Linked DNA regions of Metallumcola ferriviriculae. The protein of the gene in region 1 interacts with the protein of each later gene in a pairwise test. Links are inferred from orthologs where the notes say so. Each region holds a gene or a part of one and is shown in the gene's direction. Other genes may lie near its edges.

Region 1 (3,792 bases):
CTGTTATTAACGGCAGTGTTCATCGCAAAAACTATGTCAACAATATGACATTTAACCCCTGGGAGTTGGTTGCATTCCATTCTCAGGTAATGACACTTCTGCCGGGAGATATTATTTCTACGGGCACACCCGGGGCGGTAGTAATCGCTGATGGTGATGAAGTAAGCTGCGAGATTACCGGCTTCCCTACTTTACAAAATTCAGTGATGGATTTAAAAACAGACCGCGCATGATGCGCGGTCTGTTTTTTCACCGTTAAAATTTTATCCCAGTCGGGGACATTTTATCAAGTTCCTCCCAAATAAATGAGTTAAGTACTCTGATATAAGTACCCTTCATACCTAGAGATTTAGAATTAATTACCCCGGCGCTTTCGAATTTCCGCAGGGCATTAACAATTACTGAGCGGGTGATACCAGCCTCATCAGCAATTTTACTAGCTACAATAACCCCCTCATTTCCTTCAAGACCACGCAGTATCGCTACGATGGCCTCAGCCTCAGAGTAGGAAAGAGTCTGGGTAGCTACATGTACCATTGCCTTTAGGCGCGCAATTTCTTCTGATTTTTCTGATTGGGCACGGAGCATTTCCATTGCAATTACTGTAGCACCATATTCCGCCAATACTAAATCTCCATCGGAAAACCACTGGTCGAATTTACTCAATACTACAGTTCCCAATTTCTCGGCACCACCGATCATGGGAATATAAGTTGTGACTTTATTACCAAAAACGCAGGTCTCTCTTCCATTTGATAAAACACAGTAATCCTTGTGGGCCACATTAGCCTTGGTCATTTTAATGTCCTCCAAGGATTGGGCGTAATCTTCTGGAAAGCACTTGGCCTCATAAAGTATGTCGTCAATGGTATCGCAAGAACGACCCCGGGAAAAAGCATACCCGAGAACTTCTCCGTAACAACCAATGATATAGCAGTTTGCTTCCACATGCTCACTAAGTGCTTTACCCATTTCCTTAAAGTCCACCGGTTGTCCTGCGGACTTTTGAATCAAGTCGTTCATTGCTCGCATTTTTTCCAATAATGTTTTCATAAATTCCTCCTAGCCGACCGTTGGGTTTTAAAAAAAAAGAATTTCCATTATGACTAGTATTAGTAATACAAGGGATTTTAAAACTACGCACCCCTATTATAATCACATTTCGGCTTTTGTGCAATAATTCACGATAAATTCACCTAGGAAGTACAAATGTCTTCTCACTCGGAACAAAAAACCTTTGAGTATTAGTCCAGTTTCAATTATAATGTGAAATAACTAACTTTCAAAAGGAGCGTTATATGATGAATAAAGTCTTTAACTTTTACCCAGGGCCGGCCACACTGCCGCAACCGGTGCTGGAAACAGCGAGAACAGAACTTTTGAATTACCGTGACTCGGGTATGTCAGTGATGGAAATGAGTCACCGTTCAAAACCAATAGAAAACGTTATTGCCTCCGCAGAAGCTAATTTGAAGGAGTTACTAAAAATACCCGAAGGATACCGAGTGCTATTTTTACAGGGCGGTGCTACTTCTCAATTTTTCATGATACCTTTCAACTTCTTGACAAAGGACCAGACCGCTAACTATGTGCTCACCGGAAGTTTTGCGGAGAAAGCTTATAAAGAAGCGTTAAAAACCGGCAGTGCTCATACTGCCGCTTCTACTAAAGAGGAAAAATTTCGTTCTATTCCCAAACTTGAAGATATTTCAGTCAGTGACAATGCTGCATATCTGCATCTCACTTCGAACAATACTATTTACGGAACCCAATGGCAGCAGTTCCCCCAGCTGTCTATTCCAGTGGTAGCCGATATGTCCAGCGACATTTTATCTCGTCCTTTTGACGTATCAAACTTTGATTTGATCTATGCTGGAGCACAGAAGAACCTTGGACCGGCAGGAGTTACCGTAGTAATAATCAGTGAGAAACTCATAAACATCAGTGCCCAGGCAAAACTGCCGGATATGCTAAAGTACTCTGTCCATGCAGAAAAAGATTCTATGTTTAACACACCGCCAACTTTCCCCGTTTATATAGTTAACCTTGTACTCGAATGGATTAAGGAAAACGGAGGGTTAGAAAAGATGGCGGCACGCAACCAAGAGAAAGCCGATATGGTTTACCAAGTAATTGACCAAAATCCGGACTTTTATCAAGGCCATGCAATCAGTGACAGGTCACTTATGAACATTTCCTTCCGATTACCCAATGAAGACCTAGAAAAAGAGTTTGTGCATAGCGCTGAGAAAGTCGGCCTGGTAGGTTTAAAAGGGCACCGTTCCGTTGGTGGCATTCGCGCTTCCATTTATAACGCCATGCCCGTAGAAGGATGTGCTGCTTTAGCGGCATTCATGCTGGCATTTAGGAAAACTCATTAATAGTGTTTACAGCGGGACCCTACCGGTCCCGCTTATCTCTATTATCCTGTGGTTTAACTGCGGGTATTGGTGATAAATTTACTGACCGCTCCCGAACAAATTGATACACAATGCCTGTCAATAATAACAGCCCAATATAACCTACAGCGGGAAGCAGATAGCGAATAAGATTGACAAAACCAATTCCACTGAGGACTAATGCACCAAGACTTGCACCCGCAGTGAACCAAAGCCGTTTTTTACCGGAGCCAGCCAACCTGGCCACAAAACCATAAAGGCCACCTACCGCGGTAGTGTACACTTCGGCAAAAAGCACACCGCTGTAAATTGTTTGCACCAACGGTGATATGGTACCGGCAAGAAAAATCATAGGTACTTCAAATTGAGCCGCTGTGGATCTGGTAAGGAGAAGCGCGGTAGCTATTACTATTGCCCCTAATCCCAGACCCAGTCCACCCAATAAAGCACCAGCGTTGATGGAATGGCGGTCATTGGCTTCGCGCCCAAGCGGAGCGAGCACGGCTACCGCTAAAATTAAATTATACGACACGTAAAGCGTCGCTGCCAGAAGCCAGTTTCCTACAACTGCGTTACCGGGCAGAGCATTAACAGCACTTATCCCGATTAAATTTGAGTCGATAATGACCCTAACACTGACGTATGTTACCGCTGTCAACAGCAAGGGCACCACTAAACTAATGGACCGGATAACACTGCTTACGCCAAGAGCTACTGTGACAAATGTGGCGGCAATAACTGTTATACTGCCAAAAAACGGTGCCAAGCCAAATTGTTCTTTAAATAAGGACCCCGCACCGGCAGCCATAAGTGTTAATGCGCCAAACAAAAAAAAAGTAATCACAATATCTATCAAAGTTCCAATGATCCTACCGGTAAAATACTTAACTACCGGAAGGTGTGACTCTGCCTTTAGCTTATAACCGTATAATAACATCTGCCAGCCAAAAAACATAAATAATAAAGTGGATAAACCTAAGCCAATATAAGCAATCGGCCCAAAATAGCCAAAAAACAAAAGTACTTCTTGACCTGAAGCAAAACCGGCACCAACTACAGTACCTATATATGTTGCTCCAACAGTCAATGGAGAAAGTTTTTTCTCTTTTTTCATTAATCATACCTCCTGTTATATAGCATTTACAAACAGGCAGGTTGTTACAGCCGGATATATCTTCCTGTACAAATCTTCCTGATTTTAAAGGAATTAGCCGATAAAAGGAAAAAGTGAATAAATGAAAACTTGGCATGCGTCAATACAGATCGAAACAAATCAGCACCAATGCCGTCGGAGAGCTATTCTGTCTGACAGGCATATCAACACTCAAGGAGGTCGAAACAGTGAAATATATAGTGTTATTGGGCGACGGGATGGCAGATTACCCGATACCAA
Region 2 (3,031 bases), 2.9 Mb from region 1 along the record:
GTTGAGCCGACAGTACAGGATTGTCTAAAAGCGGGAATAGATTTAGTTACCTTCAGCGGGGACAAACTTTTAGGAGGACCGCAAGCCGGCTTTATTGTAGGGCGCCATGATTTGGTGCAGTTTTTGAAAAGGCATCCATTGGCTCGGGCGATAAGGGTAGATAAAATGACTATTGCTGCATTGGAAGCAACATTAAGAGCTTATTTAGACCCGGACCAGGCCCAAAGACAGATACCCACATTGAAAATGCTGATGGAAAGCCCGGAAAAGATTAAGCACCGGGCCCAATCATTGGCGGATAGATTAAAAAGGGAAGCACCCCGGTATTTGTTTAATATAATTCCCGGGAAATCTCGCCCAGGAGGCGGGGCTTTACCCACCACGGAGCTGGATACTTGGCTAGTGGAGATTAAAGGGGGCGTTTCTTCGTCCCAATTAGCCGGCAGATTGCGCCAAGGGGAACCGGCGGTGCTGGTACGTATCCAGCAGGATAGTATCATATTGGACCCTAGAACGTTGCTGCCGGGAGAAGATGAAAAATTATCGCAAGCGTTTAGTCAGTGTATAATGGGGTGACCGTATGGATTATGTAATTGTGGGTACTGCCGGGCATGTAGATCATGGTAAGACCGTGCTGGTAAAGGCCTTAACAGGAAAAGATACAGATAGACTCAAGGAAGAAAAGGAACGGGGTATATCAATTGAATTGGGATTTGCGCCGTTGCAGCTCCATGATGGCACAAATGTAGGTATTGTGGATGTGCCCGGCCATGAGCGTTTCATACGCCAAATGCTAGCAGGAGTTGCGGGTATGGACCTGGTTATGCTGGTAATAGCGGCGGACGAAAGTGTCATGCCCCAAACACAGGAACACCTCGATATTATTGATCTGCTGCAGGTAAAGAGCGGAATAGTGGTAATTACAAAAAAAGACCTTGTGGAAGAGGAATGGCTGGATTTGGTGCAGGAGGAAGTGAAGGATGTAATTGCGGAGACAGTTTTAGTCGATGCGCCAATAATCGCCGTATCAGCGGTTACGGGAGAAGGCATGGACGAGCTCAAAAGTTTGTTGGCAGAAAAAATTGCCTATACTCCGCCCAAAAGCACATCGGGCAAACTGCGTTTGCCCATTGATAGGAAATTTTCCGTGACGGGATTTGGTACTGTTGTCACAGGGACATTGTGGGGTGGCGAAATAAAGGTTGGCGACCAGGTAGAAATAATGCCTGAAGGACTGTCCTCTCGGGTAAGAAACCTGCAGGTGCATGGAGATACTGTCAATAGCGCTTCTGCCGGTCAACGGGTTGCTGTCAATCTGGCAGATGTGGAGCTTGAGGAACTCCATCGAGGGCAGATGATCACAGTGCCAGGCTTACTTACCCCTTCGCACCGGATGGATGTGCAACTGAAATTACTCACATCGGCTGCGAAGCCATTAAAACAGCGAGCAAGAGTTAGGCTATATTTGGGTACGGCGGAGACATTTGCACGTGTTAATCTTCTTGATAGAGAGGAAATTAAGCCGGGCGAGAGTTGTTTTTGTCAATTTATGATAGAAGAACCGCTAGTGGGGGCTAGGCAAGACCGATTTGTTGTACGAACATATTCGCCAATGCATACAATCGGTGGTGGTGTGGTAATTGATGCTGCAGCGCCGAAACACAAACGATATCGTCCTCGGGTTTTGGAGTCCTTGGCTACTAGGCTGCAGGGAACGCCGGCAGAACTAATAATGCAGACACTGATACAAGGTAAACAAATGGTTTCTATCCCGCAAATCGAAGAGGAACTGGGCCTTTCTCAAGCTGATATTCAGCAAGGAATAGCGAAATTAGACGCTAAAAACAGGGTCTTACTACAAGTCAATGAAGGAACAGAAGTTATTATGGCAGTGAATGTGTTCCAAAAACTTTCTGATGATGCAAAAAAGTTGCTACAGGACTTCCATCAGCATTACCCTCTTAGGGTGGGTATGCCCAAGGAAGAATTGCGTAGTAGGATGTTTCCCCTGTGGAAGGGAAAACAATTCAACAGTTTTTTACAAGCGGCTGCTGACTCGGGTTGGATTAAGGTAATTGCGAACGAAGTGGCACTAAGCAGTTTCCAAGTGCAAGCTAACCCTGAATTACAGAAGCAGATGGGGCAAATATTAAAGCAGTTGGAAGAGAACCCCTTTCAACCTCCCCTTTGGCCTGAAGTGGTACGGCAGGTAGGGTTAAACGATGAAGCGGTGGAAATACTGTCATACATGATAAGGATAGGTAGCTTAGAACGTATAAGTGACCAGTTGGTGTTTAGCAGAAAAGCGGTCGATGAGGCAAAAAGACGTATTGGACAATATATTGAGGAAAAAGGGACTATCTCCTTGGGAGAAGTACGGGATTTACTGGACAGCAGTCGCAAGTATGTATTGCCTTTATTAGAATACTTCGATCAAATTAAATTTACAAAAAGGGTACAAGACAAAAGAATTTTGTTTTAATTACCGCCGCAAAATTTCGGCGGTTTTGTAGATGTTTGTCAGCGACGATATTTGGTAGTTTTTGTCGATAACAAATTTGGCTATGCAATTGACAGACTTGTCTTAACATTATATAATAACTTAAACGTGACTGACTGCATATTTTGTGCACGACTAGGGTACAATAACAAATTTGTGTGCATACTTCTGCCCGAAAAACGGTGGAGTATGCCCAATTTTATGTTTGCCGTATAAAGACAATGTCCGTGGTGATGGGATAAATATTCGCATTTGTGAATATTTATACAAACCTATTTGAAGGAGGTGGCAGTTGCGACATTCCTTTTTTAACGTATAGAAATGTTCTTTTATAAAAGGAGGTTACATTAAGTGAAATTAAAAAAAAGATTGCTATTGTTTTTAGCGTTGGCATTGGTGATGGCGCTTGCTGTAGGTTGTGGCGCCCCTAAGCAGGAAGAAGGTAAGAAAGAAGAGCCCAAGCAGGAACAAGAAGAGGGCCAGAAGGAAGCTGCAGCAGAGCCGATTAAGATTGGTGTCAACTACGAATTA

Evidence for each region.
Region 2: the proteins of serC (region 1) and selB interact in binary tests that used the Escherichia coli proteins (3 or more experiments, as listed by UniProt). The link is inferred for Metallumcola ferriviriculae from one-to-one orthologs.

What each region holds. Positions count from the first base shown.
Region 1 is NZ_CP121694.1:3,260,841-3,264,632, forward strand. Bases 350-3,339 are described here. They hold serC (3-phosphoserine/phosphohydroxythreonine transaminase), read left to right. Parts: upstream 350-1,298; coding sequence 1,299-2,381; downstream 2,382-3,339. Other genes in these bases: codY (GTP-sensing pleiotropic transcriptional regulator CodY), read right to left, coding at 350-1,053; MFMK1_RS16115 (YkvI family membrane protein), read right to left, coding at 2,401-3,339. Outside these bases: MFMK1_RS16100 (fumarylacetoacetate hydrolase family protein), read left to right, coding at 1-233; more of codY, read right to left, coding at 256-349; more of MFMK1_RS16115, read right to left, coding at 3,340-3,513; MFMK1_RS16120 (cofactor-independent phosphoglycerate mutase), read left to right, coding at 3,741-3,792. UniProt on the Escherichia coli protein: Catalyzes the reversible conversion of 3-phosphohydroxypyruvate to phosphoserine and of 3-hydroxy-2-oxo-4-phosphonooxybutanoate to phosphohydroxythreonine. Is involved in both pyridoxine and serine biosynthesis.
Region 2 is NZ_CP121694.1:336,780-339,810, forward strand. What follows is about bases 72-3,031. They hold selB (selenocysteine-specific translation elongation factor), read left to right. Parts: upstream 72-580; coding sequence 581-2,482; downstream 2,483-3,031. Other genes in these bases: selA (L-seryl-tRNA(Sec) selenium transferase), read left to right, coding at 72-576; MFMK1_RS01785 (ABC transporter substrate-binding protein), read left to right, coding at 2,852-3,031. In the rest of the region: more of selA, read left to right, coding at 1-71. UniProt on the Escherichia coli protein: Translation factor necessary for the incorporation of selenocysteine into proteins. It probably replaces EF-Tu for the insertion of selenocysteine directed by the UGA codon. SelB binds GTP and GDP.